One region of the Streptomyces sp. NPDC091272 genome, then DNA from elsewhere that is predicted to be linked to it. Evidence: riboswitches for the same ligand, from Rfam matches in the RefSeq annotation. Region 1 holds a riboswitch; each other region holds the start of a gene.
The links. A riboswitch is a leader RNA that binds a small molecule or an ion and turns the genes downstream of it on or off. The one in region 1 is predicted to bind cyclic di-AMP.

Region 1 (6,365 bases):
GTCCGACAGCGCGGGAACGGGGCCGTTACGGGACGCCGCACACTACGAGGCGCATACCGGGAGAGAGGAGCAGACCGCATACTGAGGCGCGTCGGGGGATTCGTGGCACGGAGAGGGGAACGCGGTGTCGCAGCAGGGGCAGCAGGGGCAGCAGCAGGACGGTCCGGCCGAGGAGGGCGCGTCCGGGGGGAGCGCTGCCGGGGAGAGTCCGTACGACGTGCTGGTGATCGGCGGCAGCGGGGTCGACACAGTGGTGCGCGTGGACTCGCTGCCGGTACCCCTCGCGGACTCGGTCGGGGTGGCCCCCATCAGCGAGTGGCCGGGGCACACCGGCGGCAACGTGGCGCTCGGCTGCCAGGCGCTGGGGCTCGGCGTGAAGTTCCTGGACGTCATCGGCGACGACTGGATCGGCGGCCAGGTCAGGGAGCGGCTGGCGAAGGGGGGCGTGGACTTCGAGCCGCTGATCTCGCCAGCGGGCACCCGTCGCGCCGTGAACCTGGTGGACGCGTCGGGCCGGCGGATGTCGTTCTACGACGCCCGCGACCCATCGGATCTGCGGATGCCCGCCGACTTCGTCCTGCCGCACGTGCGCCGCGCCCGGCACGTGCACGTCACGATCATGGGGTTTGCCCGCCACCTCCTGGACGACCTGGTGGCGCGGCAGGTGCCGCTCTCCACCGACCTGCACGACTGGGACGGGCTCGCCGAGCACCACCGCGCCTTCGCGCTCCGCGCCGACCTGGTGTTCCTGAGCGCGGCCGGGGCGGGGACGCGGATCGGCGACGTGATGCGGGAGATCCTTCGCGAGGGCCGGGCCGAGGCGGTCGTGGCGACCGCGGGTGCGGGCGGTTCGTACCTGCTGACCCGTGACGGCGGCAGCACCCCGCGGCCGGTGCCCGCGAGTGTCCCGCCCGGACCTGTGGTGGACTCCAACGGCGCCGGCGACGCCTATGTCTCCGGATTCCTGTACGGGCGCCTGGCCGGACGCAGCCTTGAGGAGTGCGCCAGGCTCGGCGCGCTGGCCGGTGCGTACGCCTGCACGGTCGCGGGCAACACGTCCCTGATCTGCGAGGACGAACTGCTCGCGGGGGCAGGCGACCCGTCGGCCTGAGCACGGCAGGCCGGAACCGCCGTCAGAGCGGCAGCAGGTCGGGCCGCTTGGCCGCCACGTGGTCGCCGGAGCTCTCGCCGCGCAGCCTTCGGCCGATCCACGGCACCAGGTGCTCGCGGGCCCAGTCGATGTTGTCCCGGCGCGCCTCGACCCTGCGGCGCGGCGCCATAGGCGGCCACGGCTGGTCGGGGTCGGCCGGGATGTCCAGGCCGAGTACCTGACCGGCCCGCAGCGCCACCCGGGTGTGCCCCTCGGCCGACAGGTGCAACCGGTCGGAGTCCCAGGCGCGCCGGTCCTGCACGGACCGCAGCGACCACAGGTCCAGGACCGGGCAGCCGTAGCGGTCCGCGATGGAGCGTACGTGCGCCGAGTAGATGGCGGCCTTGCCACGCATGTGGCGCAGTACGGGGACGCCGCGGGTGTCGAACCCGGTGGTGACCATGACCGTGCCGACGGCCGAGGTCAGGTCGGCGACGGCCTTCTCGAACCGCTCGGCGACGTCGTCGGGGTCGCTGCCCGGCCGGATGATGTCGTTGCCGCCCGCGCAGAAGCTGACCAGGTCGGGGGCCAGCTGCCTGGCCCGCGGGACCTGCTCGGCCACGATCTGGTCGAGGAGCTTGCCGCGGACGGCGAGGTTCGCGTAACGGAAGGTGTGCTCGGGTACCCGGTCGTCGAGGAGGACGGCCAGCCGGTCGGCCCAGCCGGTGAACGCGCCGCCGGGACCGGGGTCGCCGACCCCTTCGGTGAAGCTGTCCCCGATCGCCGCGTACGACCCGATGGTGCCTGCGTTGAATGATCTCGAATCGTCTGCCACGTCGACACATCCTCCACTTCGGCAAGTGACCTACGCCACCGTAGGGAGGGGTTGACGGTGGGTGAGATATGCCACCGGTCAAGATTCATTCAACTCGGAATACATGATCCGCACCGCGCGGACGGACCTCGCCCCGCACCCGGGGACGGTACGCGGACGGACCTCGCCCCCGCACCGGGGGACGGTACGGGGGCGAGGGGGGCGTGCGTGCGCCGGACGGGCCGGTGGTGGGGGGACGCACTTACGCGGGGCGGCCCGGGGCCGCCCGTGGGCGTGCGGTCAGAGCGACACGCCGTGGCCGCGCAGGTAGGCCAGCGGGTCGACGTCCGAGCCGTAGCCGGGACCGGTGCGGATCTCGAAGTGCAGGTGCGGTCCGGTGGAATTGCCGGTCGAGCCGGAGTAGCCGATCTGCTGGCCGCCGGAGACGCTCTGACCGGAGCGGACGTTCAGCGCGGACAGGTGTCCGTACTGCGAGTAGCGGCCGTCGGAGTGCTGGATGACGATCTCGTTGCCGTACGCGCCGCCCCAGCCCGCGGAGACGACGGTGCCCGCACCGACGGCCTGGACCGGGGTGCCCGAGGAGGCGCGGAAGTCGACACCGGTGTGGTAACCGCTGGACCAGCTGCCGCCGAAGGCGCGGTACGGGGTGGAGACGCCGGCCTGGACGGGCGCGGTGAAGCCGGAACCGGAGCTCTGCTTGCGCTCGACGGGAGCGGAACTCTGCTTGCGCTCCTCGGTCCGCTTCTCGGTGCGCTGCTCCGTGCGCTGCTCGACGCGCTTCTCGGTGCGCTCGGCCTGCTGGCGCGGCGCGGGCGCCGTGGCCTTCGTCCCGTGCGCGGCGTCGCGGGAGTCACCCGACCCCGCGGGCGCCTTGCCACCGAGGGTGAGCTTCATGCCGGGAAGGATCAGCGACGGGTCCTCGCCGACGACCGACTCGTTGTCCGTGTACAGCTTCTGCCAGCCGCCGCGCACGCTCTCCGCCGCGGCGATCTTCGACAGGTTGTCGCCGGTGACCACGGAGTACGTGCGGTTGCCGGTCTTCTTGGCGTCGGCCTGCGGCGCGGCGGCCGGGAGGTGGGCCGTCCGCTGCTGGGGCAGCTGCTTGAGCAGTGCCTTCTGCGGCTGGGCGACGGGAGCGGCGCCCTTGTCGGCCGCGTGCGCGCCGGTGGCTCCGATCAGCGGGAGCGCCAGTGCGGCGCCGCCCGTACCCGCGGCGACGAAGCCACGGGTGAGCGTGGAGCTGGACTTGGGGCGGCGGTGCTTACCCTTTGCAGGCATGACGGATTCCTCTCCGGCGCCTGCGAGGTGAGCTGTCGGGTTCGGGCTGGAGATGCCCGGCCGCACTCCCTGAGGAGTACGGCTTCACCCCGAGCCGGACCGGCGGACGAGCGCTTCCGGTTCCGGCGTACTACCTGGGTCCCCCGCTCCTGCCACACGAAGAAGTCATGGGTGCGGATTCCGAGCGGTGGCAGGATTCGGCGGTCCACCCGGATTGACGGTGACCGTAAGCGAGTGCGGACCTTCCGAACAAGCCGTTCTCTTCTTCTCCTTTCCCTCGGCACTCCTTCTTCACGGCTCTCCCTGTGATCCATTTCCGTCACTGCCGTCATCAGCCGCCCCTGGCCTGCCATTTGACGGCCCGTGGGACCAGGGCCACCGCTCCGTATGATTCTGCTCACTCCGCCCCGTACCGGGGCAACTTGGGTGCCTAAGGCACCTATTTCGGCGGGTCATGTCGTATCGTCTGTCCGTGCCGCCGTCGGCACTCTCCGGGCCGGCGTACGACCGTGTGAGGAGCACTCGTGACGCAGCAGGTATCGCCGTCGGCCGAGCCCGACCTGGCAGGAGTACGGAACTGCCGGGACGTGGGCGGCCTGCCGACCGAGGACGGTCGCACGGTGCGGCACGGACGGCTCTTCCGCAGCGGCCACCTGGCGCACGCCACCGCCGAGGACGCGGCGTTCCTGCGTTCACTGGGGCTTCACACCGTCTTCGACTTCCGCAATGCCGCGGACCAGGCGATGGAGGGGCCCGACATCGAGCTCGCCGGGGTGCGGAACGTGAACATCCCGCTCAGCGACCCGGCGGACGGCGCCGAGTTCTGGCGGATGGTGCGTGACGGCAACATCGACCAGCTGCGCGAGATCCTCGACGACGGCAAGGCCGCCGCCCGCATGAGCGGTTCGTACCGGCGGATGATCCTGGACCGCACGGCGGACCACAGCCGGGTCCTGCACGCCCTCGCCGAGGACAGCGTGCCCGCCCTGATGCACTGTGCGGCCGGCAAGGACCGGGCGGGCCTGGCGGTCGTGGTGACCCTCCTGGCGGTCGGCGTCGAGCGGGAGGCGATAGTCGCGGACTACGTCAAGTCGAACGACCCGCACCGCCGCTACAAGGTGCGCCGCAGCAGCAGCTCCCCGGAGGCGACGAACGAGGAGGTGATGGTTCTGCTCGCACCGCTCTTCGACGCCCGCGCCGACTACCTGGAGGCGGCCTTCGCCGCCATCGCGGACACGTGGGGCGACACCGAGACCTACCTGACGCAGGGCCTGAAGCTCACGCCGCAGACCCGCGAGGCACTGCGCGAGCGGCTCACCGCATAGCCCGCCCCTCCGGAACACGACCCGCCCCGCCCTGCCCGGGACACGACCCGCCCCCGGCCCTCCGGAACACAACTCGCCCCCGCCCCGCCGGGACACGGCGGCAAGCGGCCTCGCCCCGCCCTGCCGGGGCACGGCGCCGAGCGGCCCCGGCCGCCGTCCGAACCGCCTCAGCCCTTGCCCCCGAGGGTGAACAGCAGATAGACGAAGGCCGCGAAGACGTGGCCCACCGCGACGTACAGGAAGACCCGCAGCACCAGCCCGCGCGGCGCCCGGTCCTCGACGAAACCGAGCACACCGGGCCGGCCCGCCCCGTCGTTCCAGTCGGCCTTGCGGCCGGCGTCGTGCCTCTCGTCGCGGGCCGCCTCCTGTGCGGCCCGCGCGATCGCGGCCATCGCGGCGGTCTGGGACTCGCTGAGCTCCGGCATCTCATGACTCCTGGGGCAGGCAGAGCCCGGCGGCGGCGCTCTGCATCAGTGTGTGTACGAACAGCAGTTCGGCACCGGCCGACGTCACCGCGGTGATCCGGTGCGGGGTGAGCGAGTCGAAGTGGGCGCTGTCCCCCTCGTCCAGGAGGTGGACGCTCTCTCCCAGGACGAGCCGCAGCCGCCCTTCGAGGACGTACAGCCACTCCTCCCCCGGGTGTACGCGCACCAGATCGCTCTGCGCGGCGTGCGGCACGTGCACGCGCAGCGTCTGCATGGCCCGCCCGGGGCCCCCCGCCTGCCGGTAGGTCCAGCCGTCGGCCTCGACGGCGGTCATGTCTCCGGCGCGCAGTACGGCGTCCCGGTCACCGGGGCTCTCGCCCAGCAGGGCCGAGACGGTCGTACCGTAGACACGGGCGAGCGCCAGCAGCATCGGCAGCGAAGGCTGGCGTCTGCCGGTCTCCAGCCGGGACAGGTGCGCGGGCGAGAGCCCGGCCCGCCGGGCCGCGGCCTCCAGCGTGAGGCCGCTGCGGCGACGGAGTTCGCGCAGGTGGGGAGCGACCGCAGGCAGCTCGTCCGGAGAATTGCCCGAGCCGTCGGCCGCGTCTTCCAGGCGTGGCGTCATGCGTCCATTGACGCAGATGGTTTACCCCCGAGGCAAACTTCTTGCCTCAGAGGCAAAAACACATCAATCGGCCTCGCGCCCGCGCCCCGTCTGCTAGCGGTTCGCAACCGCCTGCTTCACCAGCGTCCTGCCGAAGTCCCACATCAGGCCGCCTCCGCTGTGCGCGTCGTCCATCACCGCGGTGAAGGCGTCGACGAACCGGTCGACCTCCTTCTCCCCCACCGTCAGCGGCGGGATCAGTTTGATCACTTCGAGGTGGTCGCCGGACACCTGGGTGAGGATGCGGTGCTTCTGGAGCAGCGGCACCACGACCATCTGGGCGAAGAGGCCCTTGCGGGCGGCCTGGAGCATGGTCCAGCGGCCGCGCAGCTTGAGGGACTGCGGACGGCCGAACTCGATGCCGATCATGAGCCCGCGCCCCCGCACGTCGTGCAGCAGCTCGTACCTGTCGATCAGCGCCGCCAGCCTGGTCCTCAGCAACTCACCGGTCCGCCGGGCGTTCGCGACGATCTGCTCGTCCTCCATCACCGACAGCACCGCGAGCCCGGCCGCCATCGCCTGTGCGTTGGAGCCGAAGCTGGCCGAGTGGACGAGCACCCGGTCCATCGACGAGTAGACCTTCTTGAAGATCCAGTCCTTGCCGAGGGTCGCCCCGACCGGTACGTATCCGCCCGACAGTGCCTTCGCGACGCACAGCAGGTCCGGCTCGACGCCCTCCTCGTGCTGGTACGCGTAGAAGTCCCCGGTCCGCCCCAGGCCGGTCTGCACCTCGTCGGCGATCAGCAGCGCC
Region 2 (6,365 bases), on a different contig from region 1:
CTGCTGCGCGACGAGTGGCACCACCCCGGCGCCCGGACCGCCCACCCGCGAGGGTGCCTGCTGGTCCGCGCCGCCGTCGACCTGGCCATGTGCGGGGTGGAAGGCCCGGTCTCGGAGAGCCTGTTGGCACGGCTGAGTGAGGGTCACGCTGCCGGGTCAGAGGGCCCGGCGGGCGAGTCGTACGGGGAGGCCTTCGCCTGGGCGGGCGCGGAGCGCTTCTCCATCCCGGGGTTCGGCCTGCTCGTCAGGGGCCGGCGGCAGGGTTCATGGAAGGCGCACGGGGCGGTGGTGGCGGGCGAGTGGCCGGTCCTCCACGAGGTGTGGGACCGGGTCCGGCACGAGACGCGGGACGACCCCGACGTCGACAGCGAGGCCCTGACGCGGGCCTACTGCGAGACACTGCGGCCCCGCGCGGAGGCCGGCGAGACGTCTGCCATGGTGCGACTCGGCCGCGCGGTCCCCGAGCGCACCGAGGCCCTCGCCTGGTACCGCAGGGCGGCCGACGCCGGAAGCATCGAGGCCGCGGCCGAGCTGGGCGTACTGCTCACCGAGTCGCCCGGCAGCGAGCAGGAGGCGATCAAGTACCTGGAGACCGCGGCCACCGCGGGACACCTCCCGTCCGCCCGCGCCCTCGGCGGCTTCCTCCGCGACTGGTCCGACCGCTGGCTCGGCGTCGCCGCCGCGACGGAGAGTGACGGTACGGAGCAGCCCCAGCCGCCCTCCGCCGAGCCTCCGGGAGGACCGGCGGGGGAGGCGACGGAAGATCCCGTCCCCGGCGCGGACGGCTTCCGCATCGACCTCGGCCACGCCCCGCCAGCCTGGTACCCGCAGGCACCCGACCCGGTCGAGTTCCATATCGACTACGCGCCGCCCGCCTGGTACCTGCGCAACAGCGCCTCCCCGCCCGAGGACCGCGGTCCCACCTCCGCCCCGGGCTCCGGTTAACGTCACAGCGTGACCGATTCCCGCGCCCCCGAACTCTTCACCTGGGAGTTCGCCACCGATCCCTACCCCGCCTACGCCTGGCTCCGGGAGCACGCCCCCGTGCACCGCACCACGCTGCCCAGCGGTGTCGAGGCCTGGCTCGTCACCCGGTACGGGGACGCCAAGCAGGCCCTCGCCGACCAGCGGCTCAGCAAGAATCCGGCGAACCACGCCGGGTCCTCGCACGCCAAGGGCAAGACCGGCATCCCGGGCGAGCGCAGTGCCGACCTGATGACGCATCTGCTGAACATCGACCCGCCGGACCACACCCGGCTGCGGCGGCTGGTGTCCAAGGCGTTCACGCCCCGTACGGTCGCCGAGTTCGCGCCGCGCGTGCAGGAGCTGACCGACCGGCTGATCGACGGCTTCGACGGGCGGGGGAGCGCGGACCTCATCCACGAGTTCGCCTTCCCGCTCCCCATCTACGCGATCTGCGAACTGCTCGGTGTGCCGCGCGAGGACCAGGACGACTTCCGCGACTGGGCCGGCATGATGATCCGGCACGGCGGCGGGCCGCGCGGCGGAGTGGCACGCTCCGTCAAGAAGATGCGGGCCTACCTCGCGGAGCTGATCCACCGCAAGCGCGAGGATCTGGGCAACGACCTCATCTCCAACCTGATCCGGGCCGGCGACCACGGCGAGCACCTCACGGAGAACGAGGCAGCGGCGATGGCCTTCATCCTGCTGTTCGCGGGTTTCGAAACCACCGTCAATCTGATCGGCAACGGGGTCTACGCGCTCCTGCGCAACCCCGGCCAGCGGGCCCGTCTCCAGCAGGCCCTCGCCGAGGGCGACGATTCCCTGCTCGCCACCGGTGTCGAGGAACTCCTGCGCTACGACGGCCCGGTCGAGCTCGCCACCTGGCGGTACGCCACCGAGGAGCTGACCCTGGGGGGTGCGGACATCGCCGTCGGTGACCCCGTGCTCGTCGTGCTCGCGGCGGCCGACCGGGACCCCGAGCGGTTCCACGATCCGGACACCCTCGATCTCAGCCGTCGGGACAACCAGCACCTGGGCTACGGGCACGGCATCCACTACTGCCTCGGTGCGCCGCTGGCCCGGCTTGAGGCGAGGACCGCGCTCGCGACCCTGCTGACCCGGCTTCCTGACCTGGAACTCGCGGGAGATCCTGCCGATTTGCGGTGGCGTGGCGGGCTCATCATGCGTGGACTGCGCACCTTGCCGGTCGAGTTCGGGGAAGCCGTACCGGTGCCGGTGACTGACGGCTCATCAGTGATGTGACCTTCGCGTGATCTGCACTGCACCGACTTGTGACGGGTGTTCGACTGCGGCTACGTTCACGGGCGACCCGGCAGTTACGACCTGAGGCCCGGTCACCGTCAGCTGAAAGGCAACCGCATGCGCTCCGGGAACGGTAAACACCGCCGCCCGCGTCAGGCACCCGCTCTCGTCGTCGCGGCCGGGGTGACCGGATCCGCACTCGCGATTCCGCTCCTGGGCGCCACCAGCGCCGGTGCGGTCGAGTCGAACACGTGGGACCGGGTCGCTGAGTGCGAGAGCGGTGGCATGTGGAGTGCCGACCTCGGCAACGGCTATTACGGCGGGCTCCAGTTCTCCCAGGAGCAGTGGGACCGGTTCGGTGGCGGTGCGTACGCCCCGCGGCCCGACCTGGCCAGCCGTTCGCAGCAGATCAAGATCGCCGAGAAGGTGTTCGCGGCCCAGGGCCCGAAGGCCTGGCCGAGCTGTTCCGTCGTCTCCGGGCTCACCCCCGGCGGCGGCTCCGGTTCCGGTTCCGGTTCGGGCGGTGTGGACGCCGCCGACCCCGGTACGGACACCCAGGCGCCGGCCACGCCCCCGGCGGGCTCCGTGAAGCCGGACCCCGGCGCGCCGGCCCATCGCGACACCCCGCGCGCGGACAGGAGTGGTGACGCCGACGCCGGGGCCACCACTGCCACCCCGGGCGCCCCCGTGGGCGGGCAGCCCACCGAGCCGGCGGCCGGCTCCAGCATCGGGCCCAGCGACGGGCCCGGCGCCGCGCAGCCGCCCGCCGGTACCGCCACGCCAGAAGCCACGCCCGGTACCGCCACGCCCGGTACGCAGGACCCGGGTGCACAGGGTTCCGGTGCCGCCTCCCCGGACGCGACCGCGACACCCGACGCCTCCGCCACCACCGACCCCTCGGCCACCGGCCAGGGCAAGCACCGCGGCGGGCCGGCGCCCGAGAACTCCGCGCCCGTATCGGACAATTCGTCCGGTAGTGGTGAGGGGGAGGAGCGGGAGACGGGTCGTCATGCCTCCCGTGGCGGCGACAAGGGCGGCGAGGCGCCCGCGCCCGGCGACTACACCGTCCGGCCCGGCGACAACCTCTGGCACATCGCCGACGAGGCCGAGGTGCCCGGTGGCTGGCCGGCGCTCTACGAGGCCAACCGCAAGGCCGTGGGCGACGATCCCGACCTCATCAAGCCTGGCCAGAGCCTCGATCTGAGTGAGAAGCAGGCCGTAAACCCGGGTAGTTAGAGGCCTTATGTCCGGTTCTGCGCAAGTGAGACATGAGTCTCTCTGCCCCAACTGGCGTGTCCCTGCCCGATGGTCCCGTTGTGTCCCCTCTGACCTGCGTAAACAACAGTGCAGTGGGGGCAAGTAGGGGTCGAATGTCCCCGATGTGCCTCTTTGAACATCGGGGACACCTGTGATTACGGTCGTCCTCGCTCGCCACCGGTGAGCACCGGAGCCCGTCACGCCGAATCCTGCCGGCGGGTCCCGGGAGCAGTCGTCGCGTAAGCGCCGTAGGCAGGAGCGGGGGACCCAAGGTAAGTGCCGGGCCCGGACGTTGAGAGACGTGTGGGAACGGCTTGGGGTGAAGCCGACGAAACGGAACGACGCAGCGATGCGGCGGTCCGGACCGGAGGCCGGGCGAACTCACAGCCCGAACCCGACAGCTCACCTCGAAGGCGTCGGTGAGGGGATTTCCATGTCGCTTTTCAGCAAGGGCAAGCACCGCCGTTCGTCCAAGGCCACCCGGGTCGTCACTCTCGCGGGTGTCGCCGGCGTCGCGGTCGCCGCTCCGCTGATGGGGGCCTCGTCGGCCTCCGCCGCCTCCGTCGACACCTGGGACGCTGTCGCCCAGTGCGAGTCCGGCGGCAACTGGTCCATCAACACGGGCAACGGCTACTACGGTGGCCTGCAGTTTACCAACTCCTCCTGGGCCGCCGCCGGTGGTACCCAGTACGCGCCGCGCGCCGACCAGGCCACCAAGAGCCAGCAGATCGCGGCGGCCGAGAAGCTGCTCGACATCCAGGGCCCGGGTGCCTGGGCCTGCGCGGGCGCCGGCAACCTCAGCAACGACGGTGTCGACCCGGGCGTCAGCACCGGCTCCGACGACGCCCCGAAGCAGGAGTCCGCTCCCAAGCAGGAGTCGGCTCCCCAGCAGGAGCAGCGCTCCGAGGCGCCCGCCGCCTCCCGCAGCGAGCACCGCTCGGTGCCCAAGGTCGAGTCCAAGGCCGGCGGCCCGATCAAGAAGGGTGACGGCGAGTACAAGGTCAAGTCCGGCGACACCCTCTCGAAGATCGCCGAGGCCAAGCACGTCAAGGGTGGCTGGCAGCACATCGCGGACCTGAATGAGGACGTCGTCTCCGACGCCGACCTCATCTTCCCGGGTCAGCAGCTCCACCTGAGCTGACCCCGCGGGGATCCCGGCGGCCCACCCCCGCCCGGTTCCCGCCCCGTGGGGCGGACGGCCCACCCCCGTCCGCCCCGCACACCGGACCCCGGCCGGGCGCGACTTCCCCCCAGTACGCGCCGGGCCGGGGCCCTTTTGTGTCCACGTCCCCTCATATGTGCAGAGTCCCGTGCGACGCATGGTGACGAGGTCCGTGACACATGGCGACGGCCGTTGGGCTGTTCGTCCTGTATTACAGGCATTCGGGCATCTTTTCGTCCCAGCGGGCGGTCGATCGGCCGGTTGATGCCTCCGGGCCGGTTAGGCTCATGTCGCAAGGCCGAAAGCGACCCTGCACGTGCGCCCGTCCATCGGGCGCGCCCCTCAGCGTCACATCCCATAAGGAGATGCTCGTGCCGTCCATCGACGTCGTCGTAGCCCGGGAAATCCTGGACTCCCGAGGCAACCCCACGGTCGAGGTCGAGGTCGGCCTCGACGACGGCAGCACCGGTCGTGCTGCTGTTCCGTCCGGCGCCTCGACCGGTGCCTTCGAAGCCATCGAGCTTCGTGACGGGGACCCGAACCGTTACATGGGCAAGGGTGTCGAGAAGGCCGTCCTCGCCGTCATCGAGCAGATCGGCCCGGAGCTCGTCGGCTACGACGCGACCGAGCAGCGCCTGATCGACCAGGCGATGTTCGACCTCGACGCCACCGAGAACAAGGGCTCCCTCGGCGCCAACGCCATCCTGGGTGTCTCCCTCGCCGTCGCGCACGCCGCGTCCGAGGCCTCGGACCTGCCGCTGTTCCGCTACCTCGGCGGCCCGAACGCGCACCTGCTGCCCGTCCCGATGATGAACATCCTCAACGGTGGGTCGCACGCCGACTCCAACGTCGACATCCAGGAGTTCATGATCGCTCCGATCGGCGCGGAGTCCTTCTCCGAGGCCCTTCGCTGGGGCGCCGAGGTCTACCACACCCTCAAGAAGGTGCTGAAGACCAAGGGCCTGTCCACCGGCCTGGGCGACGAGGGCGGCTTCGCCCCGAACCTGGAGTCCAACCGCGCCGCGCTCGACCTCATCGTCGAGGCCATCACGCAGGCCGGTTACATCCCCGGCGAGCAGATCGCGCTCGCCCTCGACGTCGCCGCCTCCGAGTTCTACAAGGACGGCAAGTACGAGTTCGAGGGCGCGTCCCGCTCGGCAGCCGAGATGACCGAGTACTACGAGGAGCTCGTCTCGGCGTACCCGATGGTCTCCATCGAGGACCCGCTGTACGAGGACGACTGGGCCGGCTGGCAGGTCCTCACCGAGAAGCTGGGCGCCAAGGTCCAGATCGTCGGCGACGACCTCTTCGTCACCAACCCGGAGCGCCTGGCCCGCGGCATCGAGGAGAACTCCGCGAACGCCCTGCTCGTCAAGGTCAACCAGATCGGCTCGCTCACTGAGACGCTGGACGCCGTCGAGCTGGCCCAGCGCAACGGCTTCAAGTGCATGATGAGCCACCGCAGCGGTGAGACCGAGGACGTCACCATCGCCGACCTCGCGGTCGCGGTGAACTGCGGACAGATCAAGACCGGCGCCCCGGCCCGCTCGGACCGCGTCGCCAAGTACAACCAGCTGCTGCGCATCGAGGAGATCCTCGACGACGCCGCGGTGTACGCCGGCCGCTCGGCGTTCCCCCGCTTCAAGGGCTGATCACCCCCGGGGTCCGCCCAGGACCCTCCCAGGTGCCAGCTTCCGTTCGTCCCCGTACCCGGCCTTGT
Region 3 (6,365 bases), on a different contig from region 1:
CGGCGGAGCCGCTCGCCCTGTCCTCGATGCGGGCCCGCTCACTGGCCAGGGGGTACGCGGCCAGGACGTACGGGCCAGGGGCCGCCAAGGCCGTCGCCGACTACGAGCAGGCGGCGACGGCGCTGGCCTTCCTGCGGTACCGGGCGCGGCGCGGGGCCGCGACCCCGGAGCTGGCCGCGGAGTTCACCGCCCGCGAGCGTGACCTGCTGGACCGACTCTGGCGGGGCAAACGGATCGCGGGCCCCGCCCTGGTGTACGCGGCCCAGGTCACCGGCCGAATACGGCTGCTGCCCCCGCCGTACCACCCCGCGTACGCGGCCACCTACAACCCGTACAAGAGCTACTAGCGCCGACACGGCCCCGTCAGTGGGCAGCAGTCGTGCGCCCGTCAGGCGGAAGCGCTGGTGAGCTTCGTCAGCTCGGCGTCCGTCAGGGTCACGTCCGCCACCGCGAGGAGCGCGGGCAGCTGCTCGACCGTACGGGCACTGGCGATCGGCGCCACCACGGTCGGCCGGGCGGCCAGCCAGGCCAGTGCCACGGTCGCGACCTCGGCGCCGTGCGCCCCGGCCACCTCGTCGAGCGCGGTGAGGACCTTGCGGCCGCGCTCGGTCTCCAGGTGCTTGGCCGCGCCCTCGGCGCGCGCACTCTGCACCTCGCCGCCGTCCGCACGGTACTTGCCGGTCAGGAAGCCCGAGGCGAGCGCGAAGTACGGCACGGCCGCGAGACCGGCCTGCGAGGCGACCTCCTGGAGCTCGCCCTCGTAGGTGTCGCGCGAGACGAGGTTGTAGTGCGGCTGGAGCGCGGTGTACTTCGCCAGTCCCTCACGCTCGGCGAGGTCCAGCGACTCGCGCAGCCGGTCGGGGGAGATGTTGGAGGCGGCCACGGCCCGCACCTTGCCGTCCCGGACGAGCTGGTCGAGTGCGCCGACGATCTCCTCGACGGGCACGGAGGGGTCGTCGAAGTGGGTGTAGTAGAGGTCGATGTGATCGGTGCGCAGCCGCTGCAGCGACTCGTCGGCCGCGGCCTTGATGTTGGCGGCGGAGAGCCCCTTGTACGAGGGGTGGGCGCCGACCTTCGTGGCGATGACGACGTCGTCGCGGTTGCCGCGTGACGTCAGCCAGTCGCCAAGGACGCGCTCGGACTCGCCGCCCTCGTTGCCCGGGACCCAGGCGGAGTAGGAGTCGGCGGTGTCGATGAAGTTGCCGCCGCCCGCGGTGTACGCGTCGAGCACGGCGAAGGACCGGTCACGGTCGGCGGTCCACCCGAAGACGTTGCCGCCGAGGGCGAGGGGGAAGACATCGAGGCCGGAATTGCCCAGCGGGCGCAGGTGAGAGGTCATAACTGGATCAACCACCCGGCCCGCCGGAGCTATTCCGTGCATCACCCATCGATTCCGAAGGGCCGCCGGTCCCTCAGACCGTCGGCCCCACACCGTCAGGTGCTCGGACCTCCGGTCCCTCGGACCGGACGTCCCTCAGACCGTCAGGCCCTTGCCGCGCAGCCAGGCTGCGGGGTCGATGCCGTCGCCGCCGGGCGTGTGCACCTCAAGGTGCAGATGCGGGCCGGTGACGTTGCCGGTGGCGCCGACGTTGCCGATGGTCTGCCCGGTCGAGACCTCGCCGCCCGCCGTGACGTTCATCTGCGAGAGGTGGCAGTACCAGATCTCGGTGCCGTCATCGAGTTCCAGCACGATCCGGTAGCCGTACGAGCCCGAGTAGCCCGCGGACTTGATCGTCCCGCCGTGCACGGCCTTGGCGGGCGTGCCCGTCGGGGCGGCGAAGTCGAGACCGGTGTGGTGCCCGGAGGACCACATCGAACCGGACTGTCCGAAGGTGGAGGTGAGGGTGTACGAGGAGGTGGGCAGCGAGTAGCTGGCGGCCAGCTTGGCGAGCCGCTCGGCCTCAGCCTTCGCCTCGGCCTCCGCCTTGGCCTTCGCCGCTGCCTTCGCCTCGGCCTCGCGCTTCGCCTGTTCGGCCTTCTCCGCCTTGGCGTCTGCCTGGGCCCGCTGCTTCTTGGCCTCGGCCTCGGCGTCCTTGACCGCCTGCTCACGGGCGGCCTCGTGCGCGGCCTCGTCGGCGACGGACCGCTGCTGCTCGGCCTGGTTGAGGATCCGGGCCCGCAGGCTCTCGCCCGCACCGGGGGTCTGCCCGGCAGCCGGAGCGGCCGGGTCCGGGGCCGGAACGGAGGCCGTCACCGAAGCCGTGGCGGACCCGACGTCGGCGCCGGTCCCCGAATCCGGGACCAGCGCCCCCACGCCCGGCAGCGACTCGGCGTCCGGCAGCGAGTCCGCGAGCGACTCCAGGGAGTCGGTGAGCTGGTCGGGCAGCGAGATGGAGACGGCCGGCTTCTCCTGGGCGGTGGCGATCCCGCCGGCGCCGACGGCGGCGATGACGCCGACTCCGAGCACCGTGGAGCTACGGGCCAGGGAGCCGCGCTGCTTGGCGACGCGGTGCTTGCCACGGACCGGAACGAGAGAGTCCTCGGTGGGGTTCCACTCCTCGGCCGAGGCGGCGGGAGCACCGAAGGAGCCCGCGGGGAACGCAGCTTTGGCGGGGAACGCGTCCCCGCCGGAGAATCCGTCACCCGCAGCGAACGCGTCGGCCGGTCCGTCGAACTTCGCGAAGCCGTCGGCTGGGCCGCTCATCGGGCCGTCCGTGTCGCTCGGGACGCCGTACGCCTCGTACGAAAAAGCGGGGGCCGCGAACGCGGGGGCCGCGGAGGGGGCCGAGAGAGCGGGGACCGGGGGTATGGGGGCAGGCCTGTTGGACGCCACTGGGGCGCGCTCCTTTCCTTCCTTCTCGCCTACCGGGTTAGCTGACGGGTTCGGAGCAGGAAGGTCTCCTACGGGCCAGGTTCGACCCGATTCACCCCAATTGGTGGTTCCCCGGTTTCCACATGGAATTCGGCGCACGCGCACGGCGCCGTCTCTGACGACGGCTGGGACGACCGCGCTGCGTTATCGAACGTTAATAGACACACAAGTGGAATTCCAAGCCGATCCAAGTGATCGTTAACGCCGCGCAGGCGGTCATGGCCGGTGCATACAGCTGGATATGACAGCAAATCAGGACGACACAGCAGCCCCTCGCTTCACCCGGTTCCCGACCCGCAAACCCTCCGTACCTGATAGATCGTCAATTGTTACGCGGAGGGCTCCCCCACCGGCACAGCCGGTAACGACCCGTGGCCCCCGTGTACACCGGCACCCACCCAGCGCTCACGGACGCTCAAGGGCGCTTCACGATCTCCACGGTCCGCCGCGGCTCCGACTGCCCCACCCCGGGGCGGCCCACCGCGAGCAGTGCCATGTCGTCCGTCTGCTTGCCGCCCGTGTGCACCCGCACGTCACTGGTCAGCGCGTCCAGCACGGCGTCGGGCCCGGGAAAGAGCGAGTGCCGCAGCCGGACCGCCGGGTCGTAGAAGACCCCTTCCGCGTTCCGGGCCTCGGAGAGGCCGTCAGTGTAGAAGACAAGGGTCGAACCCTCGGGGTAACGGAACTCCCGCGCCCGGTCCGGCCAGGACCCCAGCTCCCCCATCCCCAGCGGCAGCGCGAACTCCGTGGGTTGCAGCACGTCCAGCGCACCGTCCGCGTACAGCAGCAACGGCTCGGGGTGCCCGCGGTTCACCAGCCGTACGATCCCGGCGCCGCGCGGAATCTCGGCGAGCACCGCCGTCGTGAACCCCTCCAGCGCGTCCAGCCCTTCCCTGCGCCGCCCCTCGCGCGCCAGCGCCCGCTCCAGCCGCTGGGCGACGCCCTCCAGACAGCTCTCCGTCTCGGCCACCTCCCGGAAGGCGCCCACCACCACCGCGACCGCCTCGACGGCCTCCAGCCCCTTGCCCCGTACATCCCCCACGACCAGCCGCACCCCGTACGCGGTGTCCTGCACGGCGAACAGATCGCCCCCGATGAATGCGTCAGCCTCGGCCGCCTTGTAGCGGGCGGCCACCTCCAGCCCGCCGATCCTGGCCGGCGGGGTGGGCACGACGGCCCGCTGCGCCGCCTCCGCGATGACCCGCGCCGACGCCAGCTGCCGGTCGCTCTTGCGTACCACTCTGTTGATCAGGATCGCGAGCACGGACACCGTCAGCACGGTCAGCAGCTCGGTGAGGCCGACCACGGTGGTCAGCGCGTCGTTGGCGATCCGCAGCCCCAGCACGGCGAGCACGGAGGCACACGCGGTCAGCGCGGTGTTGGTCAGCGAGAAGAAGGGTGCGGCCACCAGGGGGGCCGCGGCGAACAGCGGCGAGGAGGTGAAGTTGGACGGCGTGAGCGCGTCGTAGAGGAGACCGCCCGCAATCATCAGCGCGGGCAGCGCCCGCACGAACCGCCGCGTCTTCCTGCCACGCCCGCCGCCCGCGGGACCGGCGCCGCCCCGGCCCCCGGCCCAGCCCCTCGCTCCGGCGCCGCCGCTCTCCCGCCCGTACCCCACCACCGTCAGTTCTCCTGCCCAGGTCCGCACCGGGTGCGGACGGTACCGCTCCCCACCCAGGCTGGCCGGAGCCGCGCCGTACGGCGAATCGGCATCGGCCAAGTGGGGGACGGAAGCCCGGTCCCTACCCACGACGACCCAACGCGGAAGGCCCGGAACTCTTTCGAGTTCCGGGCCTTCCGTGTGCACTACTTCTTCAGTAGCGGGGACAGGATTTGAACCTGCGACCTCTGGGTTATGAGCCCAGCGAGCTACCGAGCTGCTCCACCCCGCGTCGGTAAACACAACCCTACGCCATCCGGACAGCCCCGCCGACCACCCAGGCCACGGACCGCTCGCCCGCCAGCCGCCCCGCCCGCAAACGAAGGAGCGCCCCGACCGGTGTGAACCGGCCGGGGCGCTCCCCCGCACGTCGCGGGCGTGAGCCCGCCACTTCGTCCTGTAGGCCATGTCGGACTCGAACCGACAACCAACGGATTAAAAGTCCGCTGCTCTGCCAATTGAGCTAATGGCCCCCGGCAGGACTCCCAAGAGCATAGCTGCCCCGTCCGTGACAGCCGATCGGGTATCCGCGGAAACCTGGCCGGCGCCGTCGTGAGGGCGTGCCGCGTGCCCCGTGCGGTCGTGCTGCGTGGGCCCCGTGAGGGCGTGGCGTGCGGGCCTGCGCGGGTGCGGGAAAGGGCCCGCTCCTGGGGAGCGGGCCCTTTCCGGTGCTGCACGTTCAGGCTGGATCAGCCGTTGCGCTTCCAGCGGGGCTTGTCGTCGCGGCGGCCGAAGGAGCCGGTGCCGGTGCCGGTGGAGCTGCCGCGGTGGTCACCGCCGCGGAAGCCGCCGCCGGAGGACGGACGGTCGCCGCCACGGAAGCCGCCCGAGGGGCGCTCGTCACGACGGTCACGGTTGAACGGACGGTCGCTGCCGCCGGAGCGGAAGCCGCCGCCGGTGGGACGGTCGCCGCGGTCGTCACGACGGAAGCCGCCGGAGGCCGGACGGTCGCTGCGGTCGTCGCGACGGAAGCCGCCGGACGCCGGACGGTCGTTGCGGTCGTTGCCGCGGTAGCCGGTGGCCGCCGGGCGGTCGCTGCCGCTGCGCTCGCCGCCACGGAAACCACCGGACGGACGGTCGTCGCGGCGGAAGCCGCCACGGTCGCCACCGCGGTCGTCACGACGGTCGTTGCCGCGGAAACCGCCGGAGGGACGGTCGTCGCGACGGAAGCCGCCCGACGCGGGACGGTCGTTGCGGTCGCCGCCACGGTAGCCACCGGACGGACGGTCGTTGCGGTCGCCACCGCGGAAGCCACCACGGTCACCGCCGCGGTCGTCACGGCGGTCGCCGCCACGGAACCCGCCGCGGTCGCCGCCGCGGTCGTTGTTGCCGCGGTAGCCGCCACGGTCGTCACGGCGCTCGAAGTTGCCCCGGTCGTCGCGGCGCTGGCGCTGCTCCTCCGCTGCCTTGGCAGCGGCGGCGGCAGCGGCCTGGGCCTCTTCCTGGGCCTCGGCCTCGGCGGCGGCTGCGGCCTCGGCCACTGCTGCCTCCGGGTCCTCGCCACGCTCACGGGCGGCGCGGGCGACCAGGCGGTCGGCCTCCTCGCGCAGCTCGGTGGCGCGGCGCTGGATGCGCTCCAGCTCCTTGGCGAGCTCCTTGGCCTCACGCTCGGCCTGCTTGGCCGAGTTGGTCGCGGAGTCGGCCTGGACCTCGGTCAGCGAGCGGGCGCCGGTGATCTCGGCGACCTCCGGGTCGAACGCGCCCGAGCCGCCGACGATGTGGCGCGAGGCGTCGACGCCCGCGTCCTCCATCAGCCGGAAGATCTGGCGGCGCTGGTGCGGCAGGGAGAGGGAGACCACGACGCCCGACTTGCCGGCGCGGGCGGTGCGGCCCGAGCGGTGCAGGTAGTCCTTGTGGTCGCCGGCCGGGTCCACGTTCAGGACCAGGTCGATG

Region 2: it holds a riboswitch for cyclic di-AMP, as region 1 does, so the genes downstream of both, ACIQM4_RS15230 (transglycosylase family protein) here and ACIQM4_RS03970 (peptidoglycan DD-metalloendopeptidase family protein) in region 1, are expected to answer to the same signal.
Region 3: it holds a riboswitch for cyclic di-AMP, as region 1 does, so the genes downstream of both, ACIQM4_RS12980 (M23 family metallopeptidase) here and ACIQM4_RS03970 (peptidoglycan DD-metalloendopeptidase family protein) in region 1, are expected to answer to the same signal.

Annotation. Positions count from the first base shown of each region.
Region 1 covers NZ_JBIVVC010000001.1:971,244-977,608, reverse strand. The annotation lists gene ACIQM4_RS03980 (carbohydrate kinase family protein) at 221-1,111, shown strand; gene ACIQM4_RS03975 (SGNH/GDSL hydrolase family protein) at 1,134-1,925, opposite strand; gene ACIQM4_RS03970 (peptidoglycan DD-metalloendopeptidase family protein) at 2,205-3,203, opposite strand; cyclic di-AMP (ydaO/yuaA leader) riboswitch at 3,208-3,416, opposite strand; gene ACIQM4_RS03965 (tyrosine-protein phosphatase) at 3,728-4,528, shown strand; gene ACIQM4_RS03960 (DUF6126 family protein) at 4,696-4,953, opposite strand; gene ACIQM4_RS03955 (helix-turn-helix domain-containing protein) at 4,955-5,575, opposite strand; gene ACIQM4_RS03950 (aspartate aminotransferase family protein) at 5,669-6,365, opposite strand, start outside.
Region 2 covers NZ_JBIVVC010000004.1:477,696-484,060, forward strand. The annotation lists gene ACIQM4_RS15215 (hypothetical protein) at 1-945, shown strand, start outside; gene ACIQM4_RS15220 (cytochrome P450) at 955-2,226, shown strand; gene ACIQM4_RS15225 (transglycosylase family protein) at 2,344-3,462, shown strand; cyclic di-AMP (ydaO/yuaA leader) riboswitch at 3,718-3,914, shown strand; gene ACIQM4_RS15230 (transglycosylase family protein) at 3,917-4,624, shown strand; gene eno (phosphopyruvate hydratase) at 5,011-6,297, shown strand.
Region 3 covers NZ_JBIVVC010000003.1:802,431-808,795, reverse strand. The annotation lists gene ACIQM4_RS12990 (PrsW family intramembrane metalloprotease) at 1-347, shown strand, start outside; gene ACIQM4_RS12985 (aldo/keto reductase) at 389-1,339, opposite strand; gene ACIQM4_RS12980 (M23 family metallopeptidase) at 1,475-2,773, opposite strand; cyclic di-AMP (ydaO/yuaA leader) riboswitch at 2,785-2,918, opposite strand; gene ACIQM4_RS12975 (PP2C family protein-serine/threonine phosphatase) at 3,228-4,532, opposite strand; tRNA gene ACIQM4_RS12970 (tRNA-Met) at 4,631-4,704, opposite strand; tRNA gene ACIQM4_RS12965 (tRNA-Lys) at 4,873-4,945, opposite strand; gene ACIQM4_RS12960 (DEAD/DEAH box helicase) at 5,162-6,365, opposite strand, start outside.